3 regions of the Pseudarthrobacter sp. L19 genome follow, and region 3 is predicted to be linked to each of the others. Evidence: riboswitches for the same ligand, from Rfam matches in the RefSeq annotation. Region 3 holds a riboswitch; each other region holds the start of a gene.

Region 1 (6,292 bases), 770 kb from region 3:
CCCACCAGCTCCGCGCGCGTCGCGGCCAGGTCCGGCGTGACCAGTTGCAGCCCCTCCAGGCTGCCGGCCTTCATGCCGGTCATGCCCGTTCCAATCACGATCGACGCCGCGGAGCCGGGCGGCGTCAGCTGGACCACCCGCATGCCCGGGATGTGTTCGACGTCGTGGTCCAGCACGAACCCCAGCCGTTCGGAATAGAACTCCTTGGCCGCGTCGACGTCGGCCACCGGAACCTGGATCACTTCAAGGCGCATCTGCATGCGCCTAGGCTACCCCGCTCCCCCGTCCGGCTCGTCGCCCGTCCCTAGAGGAACTCGGCGCGGCCTTCCATGCCGGAGGATGCCAGCGCGTGCTCGCGGCGCGGGATGCGGCCGGCCAACCGGGCCAGGCGGCCTGCGGCGACGGCGTGCTTGAACGCCTCCCCCATCAGCACCGGGTTCTGTGCCCGGGTCACCGCGGTGGCCAGCAGCACGGCATCGCAACCCAGCTCCATGGCCAGCGCCGCATCCGAGGCCGTGCCGATGCCGGCGTCGAGGACCACGGGCACCGAGGCCCGGGAGACGATCAGTTCGATGTTGTGCGGGTTCAGGATGCCCAGGCCGGTGCCGATCGGCGCGCCCAGCGGCATGACGGCCGTGGCGCCGAGGTGCTCCAGGCGCAGCGCCAGGACCGGATCGTCGTTCGTGTAGGCGAAGACCTTGAACCCGCGCGCCACCAGCTGCTCGGTGGCGTCGGCCAGTTCCAGGGCGTCCGGAAGCAGCGTCTGTTCGTCGGCGATCACCTCGAGCTTCACCCAGTCCGTCTCCAGCGCCTCGCGGGCCAGTTCGGCGGTGAGCACCGCGTCACGGGCGGTGAAGCACCCTGCGGTGTTGGGCAGCACCCGGATGTTGCGGTCGGCCAGCAGCTGGAACAGTGATCCGCTCTCCGCCGGGGAGTAGCGGCGCATCGCCACGGTGGTCAGCTCCGTGCCGGAGGCTTCCAATGCGGCGCCGAGGCCGTCGAGGCTGGGCGCGCCGCCGGTGCCCATGATCAGCCGGGAGCCCAGCTCCACGCCGTCGAAGGTTACCGGGTCGCGGTGCGCCGTGGCCTTCACTGCGGGCTCCTGCGCGGTGTCTGCTTCGTTCATGCCGTTCATCCTCCCTGTACCGCGGTGACGAGTTCGACGTCGTCGCCCTCGATAAGTTCTGTGGCGTGCCACCTGCTGCGGGGCACGACCTCGGCGTTGCGTGCGACGGCGACGCCGAGTTTGCGTCCGTCCGTGGCCTGGCCGTTGTCCGCCAGGGGCCGTCCGGTGATGCCGCTGACGAGGGCGCCAACCGTGGCGTTGTCCGGGAGCGCGTGCGGCTTTCCGTTTAGCGTGATGTTCATGCGGTTGTCCTGTGGGTCGCGGGGTGGAGAGCGTTGGTTGGGCTGTGCGCCTGGCTGCGCTCAGCGTCGGTGTGCGGGTGGTCGAAGCGGTCCGGGAGGAACCCGTCCCAGCGCGGGTCCGGGGTGCCGTCCAGCAGTTCCCGGCAGATGGCCGCGGCGGCCGGGGTCAGCAGCACCCCGTGCCGGAAGAATCCGGTGGCGATCACCAGGCCCGGGACGTGGCCGCCGCCGGCGGAGGTACGGACCCGGCCCAGCAGCGGGGCGTTGTCGGGGGTGCCGGGGCGGGCCCTGGCCGTGGCCTCGACGAGTTCCAGCTCGGCGACGGCCGGGACCAGCTGCTGGGCATCGCGCAGCAGCTGGTAGACCCCGCCGGCGGAGACGGCCCGGTCATAAGCCTGGTCCTCGCGCTGGGTGGCGCCAACCACCACGGTGCCGTCCCCGCGTGGAACGATGTAGACCGGAATGCCGCGGACCAGCCCGCGGACGGTGGAACTCAGCAGGGGACGCAGCCGCTCGGGCACCCGGAGCCGGAGGATGTCACCATGGACCGGCCGCAGCGGCAGGGTGAGCCCGGCCGGGAGGTCCTGTAGGGCGGCGGCGCCCAGTCCGTTGGCCACGATGGTTTCGGCCGCCCGGACCTCCCCTCCCCGCTGAGCCGGACGCCGGTGACCCGGCCGTCCGCTTGGATCAGGCTCTCGGCGCGTTGCGGGACGGCCCGGAATCCGGTGTCGGCGGCCAGCAGGGCTCTGATCCGGGTTATCAGGCGGCGCGGGTCCACCTGGTGGTCGGCGGGGATCTCGAAGGCACAGGAGATGGCCGGGCTGAGCAGCGGTTCGCGGCGGCGGGCCTCCCGCACGGTGAGGGGTTCGACGGACAGGCCGGAGGCCAGTTGGAGGGCGCGCAGGTCCGCGAGCGCCTGGCGGTCCGCGGCGTCGGCACCCACGGCGAGGGTCGGCGTCGGCAGGTAGCCGGTGCCCGCTCCCCCGTCGCCGTCGTCGGCGAGGCTGCCGGCGAAGGCGGGCCAGAGCCGGGAGGACTCCAGCATCAGGGGCAGGAGCCCCTCCTCCTGGTAGTGGAGTTCGCTCACGGGGGCCAGCATGCCGGCGGCGGCCCAGCTGGCCCCGTCCCCGGGGGCGTCGTCGACCAGCGCCACGGTCCGCCCGGAGCGCCGGAGTTCCCAGGCGATGCCGTGGCCGATCACGCCCCCGCCAATCACGACGGCGTCGAGGGGGCCGTCAGGCCGGGCACCGGGGTCCTCAGGCCGGGCAGCGGGGCCGGGGGTGGTGTTCATGGGTTCCTTCCCTACGCCGGTACTAGCCGGATCAGGTCAAGCGGTCGGCTCTGACGCCCTCTCAGCCCTGCGCCGTCGACGGCGTGCGGGGCTCCCGCGGTATGCGCCCAGTTTAGAGGAACTACGCTTGGGGCATGAGCCAGGATGTCCACAGCACCGCCCGTTTGTACCTCTGCACCGATGCCCGCAAGGACCGCGGAGACTTTGAAACCTTCGTCGACGCCGCGTTTACCGGGGGCGTGGACATCATCCAGCTCCGGGACAAGACCATCGAAGCCGCGGAGGAACTCGAACTCCTGGAGGTCCTGCACACGGTCGCGGCGCGCCACGGCCGGCTCTGGGCGGTCAACGACCGGGCGGACCTGGCCTCGTTGGCCGGCGCCCCGGTGTTCCACATCGGGCAGAAGGACATTCCGTTCCGTGCGGCCCGGGACTTCCTCGGCAAGGACACCGTGATCGGCCTGTCCACCCACTCCCCGGAGCAGGTGGACGCCGCCATCGCCGCCGCGCCTGGCCGCAGCGGGCTGGACTACTTCTGCGTGGGCCCGGTCTGGGCCACCCCCACCAAGCCCGGCCGTGCCGCCGTTGGCCTGGACCTGGTCCGCTACGCCGCCGACGCGATTGAGCGCGCCGAGGCCGCGGGCGACGGCGGAAAGGTGGCCGGCGTCGTGCCGTGGTTCGCAATCGGCGGCATCGACCTGACGAACGTGGAGCAGGTCCTCGACGCCGGGGCCCGGCGGATCGTGGTGGTCCGGGCGATCACCGAGGCCGACGACCCCGCTGCTGCGGCGCAGGCGCTGCTCTCCGCCCTCGACGCCCGGGCGTAAGCCCTGCCGGTTGCCCCGGGCGGGTGCAGGCTCTCTACCCGGCGAGGCCCAGCATGGTCATCCGGCGCGAGTGTGCCGTGGCCAGCGAGGTCAGCAGCGCCCGGACCGGATCCGTGCCCGCCGGGACGCCGTTGGATGGGGAGCCATTGCCCGTTGCCCCTGTGCCCGCTGCGTCCGAACCCTGGACGCCAAGGAAGGCGTGGTCGGCCGCGACCCGCTGCGCCTGGGTCAGCGCCTCGCCGAGGAGCCGCCGTGCCCACAGCGCCAGCCGGGAGGCCAGCCGTGGATCGTCGGCCAGGGCCTGTTTGAGCCGTTCGCGCAGCACCTCGGTGGCCTCTTCGGAGGCCTGGACCTGCTCCACCAGTGCCGCGGTGGCGGGATCCAGCCGCGGAATCAGGGAGCGGTAGAAGTCGGCGGAGACGGTGTCGATGACGTACGCCTTCATCAGCGACTCGAACCAGTCGGCTGGCCGCGTCCGCTCATGGAAGTGGTCAACCGAGCGCTGGAACGGCACCATGGCCCCCTCCACGTCCTCGCCCATCTCCTGCAGCCGGGCGCACACCAGTTCATAGTGCTCGAACTCCCGCACCGCCAGCCGGCCCAGCACGGCCCGGTCCCGGAGGGTGGGCGCATAGCGGGCGTCGGAGGAAAGCCGTTCAAAGGCGGAGAGTTCGCTGTAGGCCATCACGCCGAGCAGGTCCGTGAGAAAGCGGTGATCGCGGGCGGAATCCGGCGTCGGAGTGCTCATCGTTCAAGACTAGCGGCGGATTTCGGGCTACCCTGACTTTCGTGTCTCACCATCGCCTGACGCCGAGCGTCCGCCAGCAGCAAAACCAGCTAGCCAAGGCGCTGAAGGCCCTGCGCACCCTCCTGGAACTGCCCGGGCCGTTCCCCGAAGAGGCGCTGCGCGACGCCGAGGCGGCGGTGGCCGGGCACGAACTCCCCGGCCTGGACCTGACGCACGTGGAGTTCGTGACGATCGACCCGGCGTCGTCCACGGATCTGGACCAGGCACTGTTCATTGACCGCTCCGGGGACGGATACAAGGTTTTCTACGCGATCGCCGATGTCCCCTCCTTCGTGGCCCCCGGCGGACCCCTCGACGCCGAGACGCGCCGCCGCGGGCAGACGTTCTACACGCCCGAGGGCCGCATTCCGCTGCACCCCGAGGTCATCAGCGAGGCCGCAGGCAGCCTCCTCGCCGGCCAGCTCTGCGCGGCCTTCGTCTGGGAGTTCGAGCTCGACGCCGCCGCCGAGGTGTCCTCGGTCCTGGTGCGCCGCGCACGCGTCATCAGCCGCGCCAAGCTCAGTTACGCCGGGGTGCAGGCGGACCTCGACGCCGGCACGGCGGCCCCCGTCCTGGAACTGCTGAAAGAGGTCGGCGGCAAGCGGGTGGAGCTCGAGCGGCAGCGCGGCGGAGCGAGCCTGAACATGCCGGACCAGGAAATCGAACAGCTCCCCGACGGCGGCTACCGGATCGTCGCGGCTCCCCCGCTGCCGGTGGAGGACTGGAACGCGCAGATTTCGCTGATGACCGGGATGGCCGCCGCGGGACTGATGCTCGAGGGCAAGGTGGGCATCCTGCGGACCATGCCCGCGCCGGACGAACGCTCCCTGCGCCACTTCCGCCGGCAGACCGGGGCGCTGGGCAAGCCGTGGGACGGGGAGACCAGCTACGGGGAATACCTGCGGACGCTGGACCCCACGGATCCCAAGCAGCTGGCGATCCTGCACTCGGCCGGGATGTTGTTCCGCGGCGCCGGGTACACCCCCTTCGACGGCAGCGTCCCGGACGACGCCATCCAATCCGCCATCGGCGCGTCCTACGCGCACTCCACCGCCCCGCTGCGGCGCCTGATCGACCGGTTCGTCCTGGTCATCTGCGAGGCGCTCTCAAACGGCGGCGAGGTTCCGGCCTGGGCCCGGGAGGCGCTGCCGTCCCTGCCCGCGATCATGGCCGCTTCGGACCAGCTCGCCGGAAAGCTGGAGCGGATGTCGCTGGACACGGTCGAGGCGGCGCTGCTGGTCAACCACGTCGGCCAGGAGTTCGACGCCGTCGTCATCTCCGGGTCGAAGCCCGCCAACGGTGACGGCGCGGGGGCCGGCAACGGTGCCGGCGCAGCCCAGGGCACCAACGGCAAGGGAAACGGCAACGGGAACGGGACAAAAGCCAACGGCAACGGAAACGGTCCGTCCGGAATCGTGCAGATCGCGGAGCCTGCCGTGACCGCCCGCTGCCCGGGTGAGATGGAGTCGGGCAGCCTGGTCCGGGTGCGCGTCGTCTCGGCCGACATCGCCGCCCGGGAGGTGCGGCTGGAGCTGGTCGGCTAAGACCGCACCGCGCCGCACCGCGCCGCAACGGCCGCGCCGTCGGGGACGAAGGGGCCGAACGGCTGAGACTGGAAGGGTAGTAATGGATGCCCGGTCGTTGATTTCCTCGTAATTTCGAATCAACAAGCCCGCCCCTACGCGATCTTGAGACACACCCGCTGGTCCCAGTGCCAGCACCTAGATAGCCCGCGATCGGCTCCACTGGACTTGCTTGCGCCTATCGAGCGTGCTCCGGAACGGCCCTCCGCCGCCCCGTCGAGCAGGCAGCGCAACCCAAATGAATAAGGAAACTCCCCGTGAGTGAATTGCACACGCATCAGCTTCTGACCGACGAATCCGGCACGGAATCGATCGAACCGGAAGAAACCATCAGCTCCGACGAGGCGCCCCACGCCCTTCCGGAAAAAACGTTCGCCGACTTCAACGTCCGCGCCGACATCGTCGAGTCCCTGGCCGACGCGGGGATCACCCACCC
Region 2 (6,292 bases), 1.2 Mb from region 3:
CCGGGGGCGCGGCGCTTCTGCGAGGACAGGGCCGCATTGCCGAGGCCGCCGAGGCCGCCGGCGGCGGCGATGTATTCGGTGCCCTCCCCCACCATGTCGGCCAGGACGGTGCCGTCCTTGCTCTTGACCACGGTGCCTTCGGGGACGGGCAGGACCAGGGTCTCGCCGTTCTTGCCGCCGCGCCAGTCACCCATGCCGGGGCCGCCGTTGGTGGCGTGCCGGTGGGGGGCGTGGTGGTAGTCCAGGAGGGTGGTGGTCTGGGGGTCGACGCGGAGGATGACGTCGCCGCCGTTGCCGCCGTTGCCGCCGTCGGGCCCGCCGAGGGGCTTGAACTTCTCACGGTGGACGGAGACACACCCGTGGCCGCCGGTACCGCCGGATACGTGCAGTACTACCCGGTCTACAAAGCTGGCCACGTGGATCTCCTCAGTGCTGTTCCCGGTCCGCAAGGTCCCGGAATGATTGTAATGCGGTTAAGAACACCGGTGGAGCGGACCCATTGGCCCGCCCCACCGATTATGAAACGTAGGTGCTACTCTGCGGCTGCAGCAGCCACGATGTTCACGACGCGACGGCCGCGGCGGGTGCCGAACTCGACAGCGCCGGGGGTCAGAGCGAACAGGGTGTCGTCGCCGCCACGGCCAACGCCAGCGCCCGGGTGGAAGTGGGTGCCACGCTGGCGGACGATGATCTCGCCGGCGGAAACAACCTGGCCGCCGAAGCGCTTCACGCCGAGGTACTGGGCGTTGGAGTCACGACCGTTGCGAGTGGAGCTCGCGCCTTTTTTATGTGCCATTTGGAATGCCTGCCTTCAAAATTCTGGGAAACTGCGGGAACCTGATCAGTAACGGAAAGTTACTTGATACCGGTGATCTTGACCTTGGTCAGTTCCTGACGGTGACCCTGGCGCTTCTTGTAACCGGTCTTGTTCTTGTACTTCTGGATGACGATCTTGGGACCACGGAGGTCTTCCAGGATCTCAGCCGTAACCGTTACCTTAGCCAGGTCCGCTGCGGCAGACGTGACCTTGTCACCGTCCACCAGGAGCAGTGCGGGCAGCTCAAAGGTGCTGCCGGCTCCACCGGGGACGCGGTTCAGGGTAACGAAGTCTCCAACAGAAACCTTCTCTTGGCGGCCGCCTGCGCGGACAATCGCGTACACCACTGGGGAACTCACTTCTCTCGACGTTTATTACTAGATTTGCGTGCGGAACCTGGCCCCGAACTACCGGAGCGGCTCACGCTGTGCCTCAACGCCGGCAGGTTCCCCGGGGGAACCCATGAGCTATCCCGTGGATCATCCGTCCCGCGTGGGGTGGACAGGTCCTCAAGGTCATAACCCAAGTGTTGGCGTAAGCACCGAAGATCAAGACTACGCTAATTTCGCCTTCGGCCGCAAACGAGGCAGGCCCCGGAGAGTCGGGCGTGACCGGTGCCACAGTGCCGTTTTCCAAGGAACCGGACCGGGCGCCGCAGCCGCTTTCGGGAACCGCGCCCCACCACCTTACCGGCCGCGGCTCCCGTTCCGGGTCAGGCGTGCAGCCGCGGCGCGTCGAAGAAGTCCACCTCGAAGCGCACGGAGTGGACGAAGGCCTCGGTCATGGCGCCCCGTTCGGCGGCGGAACCGCGGCGGGCGGCGGCGTCCGTGTAGCGGATCGCCTGCCGGGTCGACTCGGCGAAGGCCTCGTCCGCGTAGGTGCGCAGCCAGGCGGCGTAGGGGTGGGCTTCGTCCGCGCCCGCTGCCAGGAACTGCGCGTGCAGCGCGGCGCCGACCTCGGCGTAGAGCCAGAAGCAGGGCAGCGCCGCGGCCACGAGGACCCCGTAGCTGCCGGCCAGCGACGCGGCGTGCAGGTGGTCCACGTAGGACTTGGTGACCGGACCCTGCCGCCGCGGGGTGCCGGCACGTCCGGCCAGCCAGCTGCGGTGCAGTTCCGACTCAACTTCCAGGCACTGGGCGGCCGAGCGTGACCAGAACAGCTGCTCTGCCTCCGTCGGGGCAAGCGCGGCGGCGCGGGACAGCACCCGGGAGTAGCCATTGAGGTAAAGCGCGTCCTGGCCCAGGTAGTAGGCGAACTCGTGCTCAGGCAGGGTCCCGTCGGCCAGGCCCCGGATAAAGTCCAGGGCGTAGATTTCCGTCAGGCCCTCCGCGGCGAGCGGCTCGAGTCCGGTGGCGAAGTCGCCGGGTTCCTTGAGGTGGTCCGTGAACTGTCCCGTGCCGGCCGCGGGCGCCGGTTCCGCCGGCTGGGCGAGGTGGTGGAAGTGGTGGACGGGTCCGTTGCCGGTGCCGACGTCGAGCCGTCCGGCCTCGCGCAGCGCCCCCAGCAGCCAGGGCTTGACGCGGCGCAGCGCGGCTTCCCAGTCCCCGCCGGCGGCGTAGGCCGTCGCAAGGGCCGAGGACAGCGAGCACCCGGTGCCGTGGCTGTTGCGGGTGTCGACCCGCTCCCCCGGCACCACCACGGTTTCGCTGCCGAGCAGTCCGGAGCTGTTGACCAGCGCGTCCGGGCAGCCGCCGTCGGCGTCCTCCTCGAGGTGGCCGCCCTTGACCAGGACCGTGGTTCCGGCCAGCGCGGAGAGGCGTTTGCCCTGCTCCAGCGCCTCCGCCCAGCCGGCGGCGACCGGTTCGTCCAGCAGGAGGGCGAGTTCGGCCAGGTTGGGGGTGACCAGGTCGGCGAGCGGCAGCAGGGTGTGCAGCGCCGCCACCGCCGATTCCTGCAGCAGCCGGTCACCGCTGGTGGCGACCATGACGGGGTCCAGGACGACAACGGCGGGCCGGGTGCGTTCCAGCCACGCCCGTACCGCGTCGATGACGCCGGCGTCGCCGAGCATGCCGATCTTCACGGCATCGATGGTGATGTCCTCGGCGATGGCGTCCAGCTGCTCGGTCAGGAAGGCGGCGGGCGGCACGTGCACGGACCGGACGCCGCGGGTGTTCTGGGCGGTCAGGGCCGTGATGGCGGCCATGCCGTAGCCACCCATGGCCGCGATGCTCTTCAGGTCCGCCTGGATTCCGGCACCGCCGGAAGGGTCGGACCCCGCGATGGCGAGGACCCTGGGGATCGCGGCCCGCCCGGTGGGTGCAGCCTGCGCTGCGGGAAATACCGTCTGCAGGAAGGTGGCGCCGGCCGCGGGAACGGTTGAAGGTGCCGCGGGTGCTGCCGCGGGTTGGGTCGAAGACAAGAGACATCCCTTCGCCGGTGCTAACCGGACAGGTTCAACGGGTGTGGATCTCAGCCGGCCCGATGCGCGGCACCCCGTGTCGCGTTCCAGCGTAGCGCCCCTCCCCGGGTTCTCCCGCCCGTCCCGTCCTCCGACCGGTCTCCCCCTTAACCGGCTCGCGGGTACCGCCCGGAGTCGACGCTTCGAAACGTCGAGTCCGGGAGATACCCGCGAGTGGTGCCGATGCGTGCGGCCGAGCGGTTACAGCTCCGAGGCCGGTACGCCGACGCCGAGGATGATCGGGCCGCCGTTGTCCTTGACCACAGGCTTGACCGTTTCCGGCGCCTTGGCCTCGTGGACCGAGCCCTGGCCGGATGCGGCCGAGGCCTGCCGGTGCTGCTCGACGGCGGTCTCGTTGGCCGCCCCCTGGGCACGGCTGGCGCTGCGGTGCCGCCGCGGACGGCGCTGACCGGTGGCCGGTTCATCAGCCGCGGGGGTGCGGGTGGCGACGGGGGCCGCCACCGGTGCAGCCGTCTTCGGAGCCTCCTGCTGCCGGGTGTCCTGCTTCGGAGCCTCCTGCTGCCGGGTGTCCTGCTTGGGAGCCTGCTGCGGGGCGGGTTCCCGGCGCGCTTCGGGCTCGGCCGCGCGGTTGCGGGCGTTCGGCGGCTGGATCCGGGCCGTGCGGGCACGTCCCCGGCCCCGGGTTGCCCGGGACTGGTCAGCGGACCGACCGGCGGCCGGAGCCTCGGCGGGTGCCTCAGCCTCCGGGGCAGGGGTTTCCTCGGACCGTGCTTCCACAGACGGCGCTTCCACAGGCGGGGCGGCCTCGCGGGCCGCGGTCTCCGTTGGCCCGGACTGGCGGTTCCGCGAGTCCGAGTCGCCCAGGTTGGCGAACGCCTCGGTCAGCAGGTCCAGCGTCAGGGCCGGCTGCGGCGCCTGCTCGGCGTGCTCGACGAAGGGCAGGGCCACCTGCTCGCCGCCGAAGGTCAGCACGGCGGCGGGACGGCCGGCTGCTTCCTCGGTGGAGGCCAGCTCGACGGCGGCATCCAGGGCCGCCTGCCTGGTCTCGGCGTCGGGCGCTGCGGTGGCTTCGCCGTCGTGCAGGTGCGCCGCGTGGGCCGCCGCCGCGATGTTCGCCAGTGCGGCCCGGGTGGCCTCGGCCTTGGCGTGCCGCTCGGCCTCGGTGGGCTCGTGGTGCCCGGCAGCCGGTGCCTGCTGCTGGACCTCGGTGCCCTGGCCGCCCTTGCCGCGGCGGCGCTTACGCTCGTTGCGGGCGGCGGGCTGCTGCTCGGTGCGCGGAACGTGGTGTTCCGCGGCGACGGTGTTGGCGCGGCGGTGCTCGACCGGCTCGTCGTGCGTGACGACGCCCCGGCCGGCGCAGGCCTCGCACTGCTCGCCGAAGACTTCCAGCAGGCCGGTGCCCATCCGCTTACGGGTCATCTGAACGAGGCCCAGTGAGGTCACCTCGGCCACCTGGTGCTTGGTCCGGTCCCGGCCCAGGCACTCCACCATGCGGCGCAGGACCAGGTCGCGGTTGGATTCAAGCACCATGTCGATGAAGTCGATCACGATGATGCCGCCGATGTCGCGGAGGCGCAGCTGGCGGACGACTTCCTCGGCCGCTTCCAGGTTGTTCTTGGTGACGGTTTCCTCGAGGTTGCCGCCGCTGCCGGTGAACTTGCCGGTGTTGACGTCCACCACGGTCATGGCCTCGGTGCGGTCGATCACGAGGGAGCCGCCGGAAGGCAGGAAGACCTTGCGTTCCAGAGCCTTGTGGATCTGCTCATCGATACGCCAGGCGGAGAAGATGTCCGTGTCCTTGGTCCACTTCTCGAGCCTGCCCACCAGGTCCGGCGCCACGTAGGTGACGTAGGCCTCGATGGTGTCCCAGGCCTCCTCACCGGAGACGATCAGCTTGGAGAAGTCCTCGTTGAACACGTCGCGGACCACCTTGATGGTCAGGTCCGGTTCGCCGTAGAGGAGCTCCGGGGCGAGGATCTTGGTGGACGCGGCCTGGCTTTCGATACCTTCCCACTGGGCGCGCAGACGGTTGATGTCATGCGTCAGTTCCTCTTCCGAGGCTCCCTCAGCCGCGGTGCGGACGATCACGCCGGCGTCTTCCGGCAAGCGGTCCTTGAGGATGCGCTTGAGGCGGTTGCGTTCGACGTCGGGCAGCTTGCGGGAGATGCCGGTCATGGAGCCGCCGGGCACGTACACGAGGTACCGGCCGGGCAGGGAGATCTGGCTGGTCAGCCGGGCGCCCTTGTGGCCCACCGGGTCCTTGGTCACCTGGACCAAAACGGAGTCGCCGGACTTGAGCGCGTTCTCGATCCGACGCTGCTTGCCCTCGAGGTTGACGGCGTCCCAGTTGACCTCGCCGGCGTACAGCACGGCGTTGCGGCCGCGTCCGATGTCGACGAAGGCCGCCTCCATGGAGGGCAGCACGTTCTGGACACGGCCCAGGTAGACGTTGCCAATCAGGGAGTCCTGCTGGGTCTTGGACACGAAGTGCTCGGCCAGGACGCCGTCTTCGAGGACGCCGATCTGGATTCTGTCATCGCGCTGGCGCACGATCATCTGCCGGTCAACGGATTCGCGGCGGGCCAGGAACTCCGCCTCGGTGATGACGGTGCGGCGGCGGCCGGTGTCGCGGGACTCGCGGCGGCGCTGCTTCTTCGCCTCCAGCCGGGTGGAGCCCTTGACCGAGGTGACGCGGTTGCTGACGGGCGCGTCGCTGACGGTGCGCGGGGCACGGACCCGGGTGACGGTGTTGGGCGGGTCGTCGTCGCTGCCGCCGGTCAGTTCGAGGTCCTGTTCACCGCGACGGCGGCGACGGCGGCGGCGGGACGTCACGCCGTCCTCCAGTGCGGCTTCGCGGCCCTCCTCGGCGTCCTCGTCGCCGGGCTCGGCGTCGGTGTCGGCCTCGGCGACCCGGCTGCGGCCACGGCGGCCGCGGCTGCGGCGACGGCGGCGGTTGCCCTGCTCGTCGTCCTCGTCGTCTCCATCGGTGTCGGCGTCCTCGGCAGCGGCAGCAACCGGGGCGGGGGCGGGACGGACGACGGCGGTGAGGTCCGGGGCCTGGAAGAGCATTGAGGTGACGGCGCCGGCGCCGGGGGCCATGAACAGCGACGGCGTTT
Region 3 (6,292 bases):
AGCTGCGCGAGGCGGCGCCGCTGAGCGCCGGCGCACTGCTGGGCATCGGCCTGGCAACGGCGGCCGTGTCCGGGGTGGCGCCGCTGCTCCTGGGCGGCGAGGTCTTCCAGAGCGCCATCGTCCAGCTCTGGCTGCCGGTCTTCGGTGACATCAAGTTCGTCACCTCCACCATCTTCGACATCGGCGTCTACATCGTCGTCGTCGGCCTGGCCCTGGACGTGCTCCGCAGCCTCGGCGCCGAAATCGACGAACACTTCGAAGAGCAGTCGGACGCGGCCGCCGGAACCACCCCCGGGGGAATGCATGAGCGTCAACCTGACCCTGCTGACCGTGATGGGGGTGCTGTACGCCTGTGGCATCTACCTGCTCCTGGAACGCAGCCTCACCCGGGTGCTGCTGGGCCTGATGCTGCTGGCGAACGCCACCAACCTGCTCATCCTCACCACCGGCGGTTACGCCGGCCTGGCCCCGCTGTTCGCCAAGGACACGGATCCCGGCGCCTACAGCGACCCGCTGCCGCAGGCGCTGATCCTCACCTCGATCGTGATCTCCTTCGCCGTCACCGCATTCATGCTCGGCATCATCTACCGCACCTGGGTGCTGGCCCGGCAGGACGAGATCCAGGACGACGCCGAGGACCTCCGCGTCGCCGAGACCCCCAGCTTCGACGCCGAGGACGACGCCGTCATCCCCGAAGAAACCTCAGAATTTCCGCTGCCCGCCGTCGAGCAGGACGCCGGCGGGACGATCCTCGCCGGCGCCCGGCAGATGCCGGCCAGCGAAGCCGCCGCCGAGGAACAACCCGGCTCCCGAACCATTGCAACGAACCAGGAAGGAGGGTCCGAGTGAACATCGCCAGCTTTGCCCCGCTCGCCGTCGTCCTCCCCATCCTGGGCGCCGCCCTGACCTTCCTGCTCATCCGGCACTCCCGGGCGCAGCGGACCGTCAGCATCGCGCTGCTCTCCCTGACCCTGCTGCTCGAGTGCTGGCTGCTGGCCTCCGTCTGGGAGGGCGGCACGGCGGCGGTGAGCATCGGCGGCTGGCTGCCGCCGTGGGGGATCGTGCTGGTGGTGGACCAGTTCTCCTCGCTGATGCTGGTGGTCTCCTCTGCCATCAGCCTGGCCGTGCTGGTCTACGCAACCGGGCAGGGCATGGCCGACGGCGACAGCGACGCCCCGGTCTCGATCTTCCACCCCACCTACCTGATCCTGGTGGCCGGGGTGTCCAACGCCTTCCTCTCCGGCGACCTGTTCAACCTCTACGTGGGCTTCGAGATCCTACTCACGGCAAGCTACGTGCTGATGACCCTCGGCGGCACCGGCCCCCGGATCCGCGCCGGCGTGACCTACGTGGTGGTCTCCGTGGTCTCCTCGGTGCTGTTCCTGATCGCCATCGCGATGATCTACGGCGCCACCGGCACCATCAACATGGCGGACCTGGCCATGAAGCTGGGAGACCTGGACCAGGGCACCCGGAACCTGCTGCACGTGCTGCTGCTCGTGGCGTTCGGGATCAAGGCCGCCGTCTTCCCGCTCTCCTTCTGGTTGCCCGACTCCTACCCGACCGCCCCCGCACCGGTCACCGCGGTGTTCGCCGGCCTCCTCACCAAGGTGGGCGTCTACGCGATCGTCCGCACCGAGACGCTGCTCTTCCCCGGCGACACTTTCAACCAACCGTTGATGGTCGTGGCGCTGCTGACCATGGTGGTGGGGATCCTGGGCGCGCTCGCGCAAAGCGACATCAAACGTCTGCTCTCCTTCACCCTGGTCAGTCACATCGGCTACATGGTCTTCGGGCTGGCAATGTCCTCCGTGGCCGGTCTGGGCGCCGCGGTGTTTTACGTGGCGCACCACATCACCATCCAGACCAGCCTCTTCCTGGTCACCGGGCTGATTGAACGCCGGGCCGGCAGCTCCTCCGTGGACCGGGTGGCGGGCCTGGCCAAGCTCTCCCCGCTGCTGGCCGTGCTGTTCTTCGTCCCGGCCATGAACCTCGCCGGGATCCCGCCGCTCTCCGGCTTCCTGGGCAAGCTGGGCCTGCTGCAGGCCGGCGTCACGCTCGGCACCCCGCTGGCGTACGCGCTGGTGGCCGGCGGCGTCCTGACCAGCCTCCTGACCCTGCTGGCCATCGCCCGCGTCTGGAACCGTGCCTTCTGGCGCAAGCCCGAGGACGCCGAGCACCCGGACCCGGTGCTGCTCGCCGCCCCGGGCGGGGACTCCCACGGAACCGGCGGTGCCGGGGCATCCTCAGCACGACGCGCGGTGAGCCTGCTGCCGCGCACCATGGTTGGTTCCACGCTGGCGCTGGTCATCCTGGGCGTGGCCCTGACCGTGTTCGCCGGGCCGTTGTTCCGCCTCTCCGGCCAGTCCGCGGCCGAGATGCTGGACCGGTCCTCCTACATCCACGCGGTGCTCGGTGACGAGGTCACGGTCCCGGCCCCGCCGCAGCCGGTGGCGCAGGGAGGCGGCAAATGACCCGCAAACGGATCTCCCTGCGCCAGGAACTGCCGCTGCTGGTCTGGCTGGTGATTGTCTGGGGCGCCCTCTGGCAGAACTTCAGCGCCGGCAATCTGCTCTTCGGTGCGCTGATCGCTGTGCTCGTGGCCCGGCTCTTCTACCTGCCGCCGGTGGAACTGGGCGGCCGGTTCAACGTGCTGCGCGCCATCCCCTTCGGCGTGGTGTTCCTGGCCAAGGTGGTCGCGGCGAGTTTCCAGGTCCTCTACCTCGCCGTGGTGCGCGGGCCCCGGGTGATCAGCGCCGTCGTCGCCGTCCCGCTCCGCAGCCATTCGGACCTCCTGGTCACCGCCACCGGCCACGTGATTTCGTTGATCCCGGGATCCCTGGTGGTGGAGGTGGACCGGACCACGTCCACGCTCTACATCCACGGCATCAACGTCCGCGACGCCGACGACGCCGCCAAGCTCCGCAAGGACGTCCGGGATACCGAGGCCGGCCTGATCCGGATCATGGGCACCCCGGAGGAAGTTTCCGCCCTCAAGCAGGAGGCAGCCGCATGATGCCGATCGTCCTGGCCGTCACCGCCGTGATCCTGTCCCTCGCAGCCGGCGGCGCCATCATCCGGATCGCCCGCGGGCCGTCCCTGCTGGACCGGGTCCTCGCCGCCGACGTGCTGCTGGCCATCCTGGGCGCGGCGCTGTGCATCGACATGGCCGTCAACCGGCACCTGAACAACCTGATGCTGCTGGTGGCGATCTCGATCATCGGCTTCGTCGGCTCGGTGACGGTGGCCCGCTTCGTGGCCGACCGGAGGAGGCACCCCCATGAATCCTGAGACCTTTTCCGCAGACCCGGTGATCGACGCCGTGTCCGCCGTGTTCATGGTGGTAGGCGCGCTGATGTCCCTTGGCGCGGCGATCGGCCTGCTCCGCTTCCCGGACCTGATGAGCCGGATGCACGCAGCCACCAAGCCGCAGGTCCTCGGTCTGTTTTTGCTGCTGTGCGCCGTGGGCCTGCAGATGCGCACCTGGTGGGTGTGGCCGGTGCTGGTGGTCGCGTGGATCTTCCAGCTGCTGACGGTCCCGGTCTCCGCGCACATGGTGGGCCGCGCCGGCTACCGCACCAAGCACCTCCACCCGGAGCTGCTGAGCGCGGACGAGCTCGAAGCGGTGGTGCAGCAGGCCGCCGGGGAACGCGGCTTGAACGACGACGGGGAGCCCCGCCGGGACTGATGCCCGGGGGACTCCCCGTCGGAGTCCGGTGGTGCGGTGTGCCTAGACGATGTCCTGAGTCTTGGCGAAGCGGCTGATGGCCCGCTGCGTGCCGCGGTTGGCGAGGACCTGGATGACGGCGCTCACCGAGGCCGAGATCAGCGCGAAGGTCAGGGCCTGGCGCAGGGTGGTGGGGACGTCGTCGTCGTGGCCCTTCGGCGGCTTGTTGCCGGTGGACTTCTCCCAGACGGTGTCCACGAGCTTGGTGCCGACGAGACCGGCGACCAGGCTGATGCCGGTGCCGAGCAGTTTGATGACAATGTTCATTTCGTGCTCCTTGCGGGTGGAAACAGGGCTGTCCCTAGCCTACTGGCACACCGGTCCGGGGCGGACGCCCCTGTCCGCCGCGCGCCGCCCGGCCTACCGTCGGGCATGGACAGAGACCCGAGAGCACCCTGGGCGCCGTTCCAGCTGGCGGCCGGCTGCTGCGCGATCGCCTTTGTCGTGCTGCTGGTGCTGGCCCTCGTGTTGGACTTCATCGCGCCGCCGCCGGTCGACGGGGCCGTGCCGACGCTGGAGTTCATCGCCCGCAACAAGCCCGTCTACGTCGCCGAGCAGCTGCTCTGGACGGTCCCCAACATCCTGGCGGTGCCCGTGTTCGCCGCGCTATTCCTGGCGTGCGCTCCGGCGGCACAGGGCGTGGCGCGGGGTCTGGCGCTGGGTGGCGCCCTGGTGGGCGGGCTGTCCTGGGCGCTGATCCTTGCCATCCCGGTCACCAGCCGCGGTTCCCTGGTGCTGGTCTATCTCAGCGACCGGTACGCCGGGGCGGCCGACGACGCCGCGCGGCAGCGGATCAGTGCCGCCGCTGAGGCGCTGATCGCCGAGAACAACACACCCGCCGTCGCCGGTGTGCTTTCCGCGGCGGGCATCCTCCTGATGTCCGTGGCCATGGTGCGGGGAGGGCTCTCCAGGGCTGTGGGCTGGCTGGGCATCGCCGCCGGTGCCCTGGGGCTGCTCGCGGAGGCGCTGCGGTACCTCGTCCCGGCGCTCTACGGCGGCTACGGCCTCCTCATGTGGGCGTGGTTCGTGGCGGTCGGCATCGTGCTGATCCGGCTCGGCCGGAAGCGGAGGCGGGCCCCGGCGGCGCGGGTGTAAACTGGCCCAGCCCACACGGGCGACATTCACAACGACAGGGGAGCGCCGCCGTCGGACCCTTCCGGAGGAATCCGGAAACCGTAGGTGGGCGCTGAGAGTGCGGACAGCCGCAGACCCTCGAACCTGATCCGGTTAGTACCGGCGCAAGGGAGTCGAGTTCTCAGGGTGTCCGGAACACGCGGCAGCGGCCGCCGTGGCCGGAACACCCTCCCCTCCTGTACCTCAGGAGGACGACATGACCGATATTTCCACCCCCGCACCACAGCGGCCGGCAAGAAGAGCTGGCGCGTGGCCGACATTGTCCTGGCGGCGCTGATCGCGATCGCCGGCGGCGTCATCTTCTGGGCCTGGGACCAGGGAGCCAACGTGGTCTCAATCCCGCTCACCGCCGTCTACCCGCCCCTGACCGGCCTCTACGCCGGCGGCTGGATGATCCCCGCGGTCCTGGGCATGCTGGTGGTCCGCAAGCCCGGCGCCGCGCTGTTCTGCGAGGCCGTTGCCGCCACCGGTGAGCTGATCATGGGCTCCCAGTACGGCACCACCGTGCTGATCTCCGGCATCCTGCAGGGCCTCGGCGCGGAGCTGGTCTTCGCCGCCTTCCGCTACACCAAGTTCAACCTCCCGGTCTCCCTGCTCGCCGGCGCCGGTGCGGGCCTCTTCTGCGGCCTGAACGACTGCTTCCTGCCCTGGGGCTGGAACATCGCCTTCGAGGCCGGGGACAAGGCCGCCTACATCGTCTTCTGCGCCATCTCCGGTGCCGTGATCGCCGGCGGCCTGGCCTGGATCGCCACCCGCGGCCTGGCCGGGACCGGGGTGCTGGCCTCCTTCGCCTCCCGCAAGGCGGCCACCGAACCCGTCTTCTCCTGACACCCCGCGCATGAACGCCGACGACGTCCGCCCCGCCGCGGTCACCGCCCGCGGTTGGGGCTGGCGGCACGCCGGACGGTCACGCCCCGCCATCAGCGGACTGGACCTGGACATCAGCCCGGGCGAACGCGTCCTGCTGCTGGGGCCCTCCGGCGCCGGTAAATCCACACTGTTGCACGCCCTCGCCGGGGTGCTCGGCGAGGGCGGCGGCGCGGACGCGGAGGCCGACGACGCCGACGAGACCGGCAGCCTGCTGATCGACGGGGCCCCGCCCCGGGAGCGGCGGGGACGCGCCGGGCTGGTGCAGCAGGACCCGGAGACCCAGGTGGTGCTCTCCCGCGTCGGCGACGACGTCGCGTTCGGGGCGGAGAACCTTGCCGTCCCGCCCGCGGAGATCTGGGCGAGGGTGGGCGAGGCGCTCGACGACGTCGGGCTCGGTTCCCTGCCCCTGGGGCACCCGACCTCGGCCCTCTCCGGCGGGCAGAAGCAGCGGCTGGCCCTGGCCGGCATCCTCGCGATGCGGCCCGGGCTGCTGCTGCTGGACGAACCCACCGCCAACCTTGACCCCGCCGGCGTGCTGGAGGTCCGCGACGCCGTGGGCCG

The links. Region 3 has a riboswitch for thiamine pyrophosphate ahead of ACRQ5B_RS07205 (ECF transporter S component). Riboswitches for the same ligand answer to the same signal wherever they lie in the genome.
Region 1: linked by a shared signal. The riboswitch ahead of thiO (glycine oxidase ThiO) and the one ahead of ACRQ5B_RS07205 (ECF transporter S component) in region 3 are both predicted to bind thiamine pyrophosphate.
Region 2: linked by a shared signal. The riboswitch ahead of ACRQ5B_RS13000 (bifunctional hydroxymethylpyrimidine kinase/phosphomethylpyrimidine kinase) and the one ahead of ACRQ5B_RS07205 (ECF transporter S component) in region 3 are both predicted to bind thiamine pyrophosphate.

Annotation. Positions count from the first base shown of each region.
Region 1 covers NZ_CP193935.1:2,302,762-2,309,053, reverse strand. Annotated here, with positions in the region: gene ACRQ5B_RS11015 (VOC family protein) at 1-260, opposite strand, end outside; gene ACRQ5B_RS11010 (thiazole synthase) at 305-1,126, opposite strand; gene thiS (sulfur carrier protein ThiS) at 1,132-1,368, opposite strand; partial or broken gene thiO (glycine oxidase ThiO) at 1,365-2,659, opposite strand; TPP riboswitch at 2,650-2,767, opposite strand; gene thiE (thiamine phosphate synthase) at 2,794-3,486, shown strand; gene ACRQ5B_RS10990 (ferritin-like fold-containing protein) at 3,521-4,234, opposite strand; gene ACRQ5B_RS10985 (RNB domain-containing ribonuclease) at 4,276-5,817, shown strand; gene ACRQ5B_RS10980 (DEAD/DEAH box helicase) at 6,114-6,292, shown strand, end outside.
Region 2 covers NZ_CP193935.1:2,725,407-2,731,698, reverse strand. Annotated here, with positions in the region: gene obgE (GTPase ObgE) at 1-416, opposite strand, end outside; gene rpmA (50S ribosomal protein L27) at 533-796, opposite strand; gene rplU (50S ribosomal protein L21) at 856-1,164, opposite strand; gene ACRQ5B_RS13000 (bifunctional hydroxymethylpyrimidine kinase/phosphomethylpyrimidine kinase) at 1,530-3,107, opposite strand; TPP riboswitch at 3,166-3,263, opposite strand; gene ACRQ5B_RS12995 (Rne/Rng family ribonuclease) at 3,417-6,275, opposite strand.
Region 3 covers NZ_CP193935.1:1,536,807-1,543,098, forward strand. Annotated here, with positions in the region: partial or broken gene ACRQ5B_RS07165 (Na+/H+ antiporter subunit A) at 1-269, shown strand, start outside; gene ACRQ5B_RS07170 (Na(+)/H(+) antiporter subunit C) at 304-849, shown strand; gene ACRQ5B_RS07175 (Na+/H+ antiporter subunit D) at 846-2,474, shown strand; gene ACRQ5B_RS07180 (Na+/H+ antiporter subunit E) at 2,471-3,016, shown strand; gene ACRQ5B_RS07185 (monovalent cation/H+ antiporter complex subunit F) at 3,013-3,291, shown strand; gene mnhG (monovalent cation/H(+) antiporter subunit G) at 3,281-3,688, shown strand; gene ACRQ5B_RS07195 (DUF4235 domain-containing protein) at 3,731-3,994, opposite strand; gene ACRQ5B_RS07200 (hypothetical protein) at 4,100-4,822, shown strand; TPP riboswitch at 4,849-4,990, shown strand; gene ACRQ5B_RS07205 (ECF transporter S component) at 5,111-5,689, shown strand; gene ACRQ5B_RS07210 (ABC transporter ATP-binding protein) at 5,700-6,292, shown strand, end outside.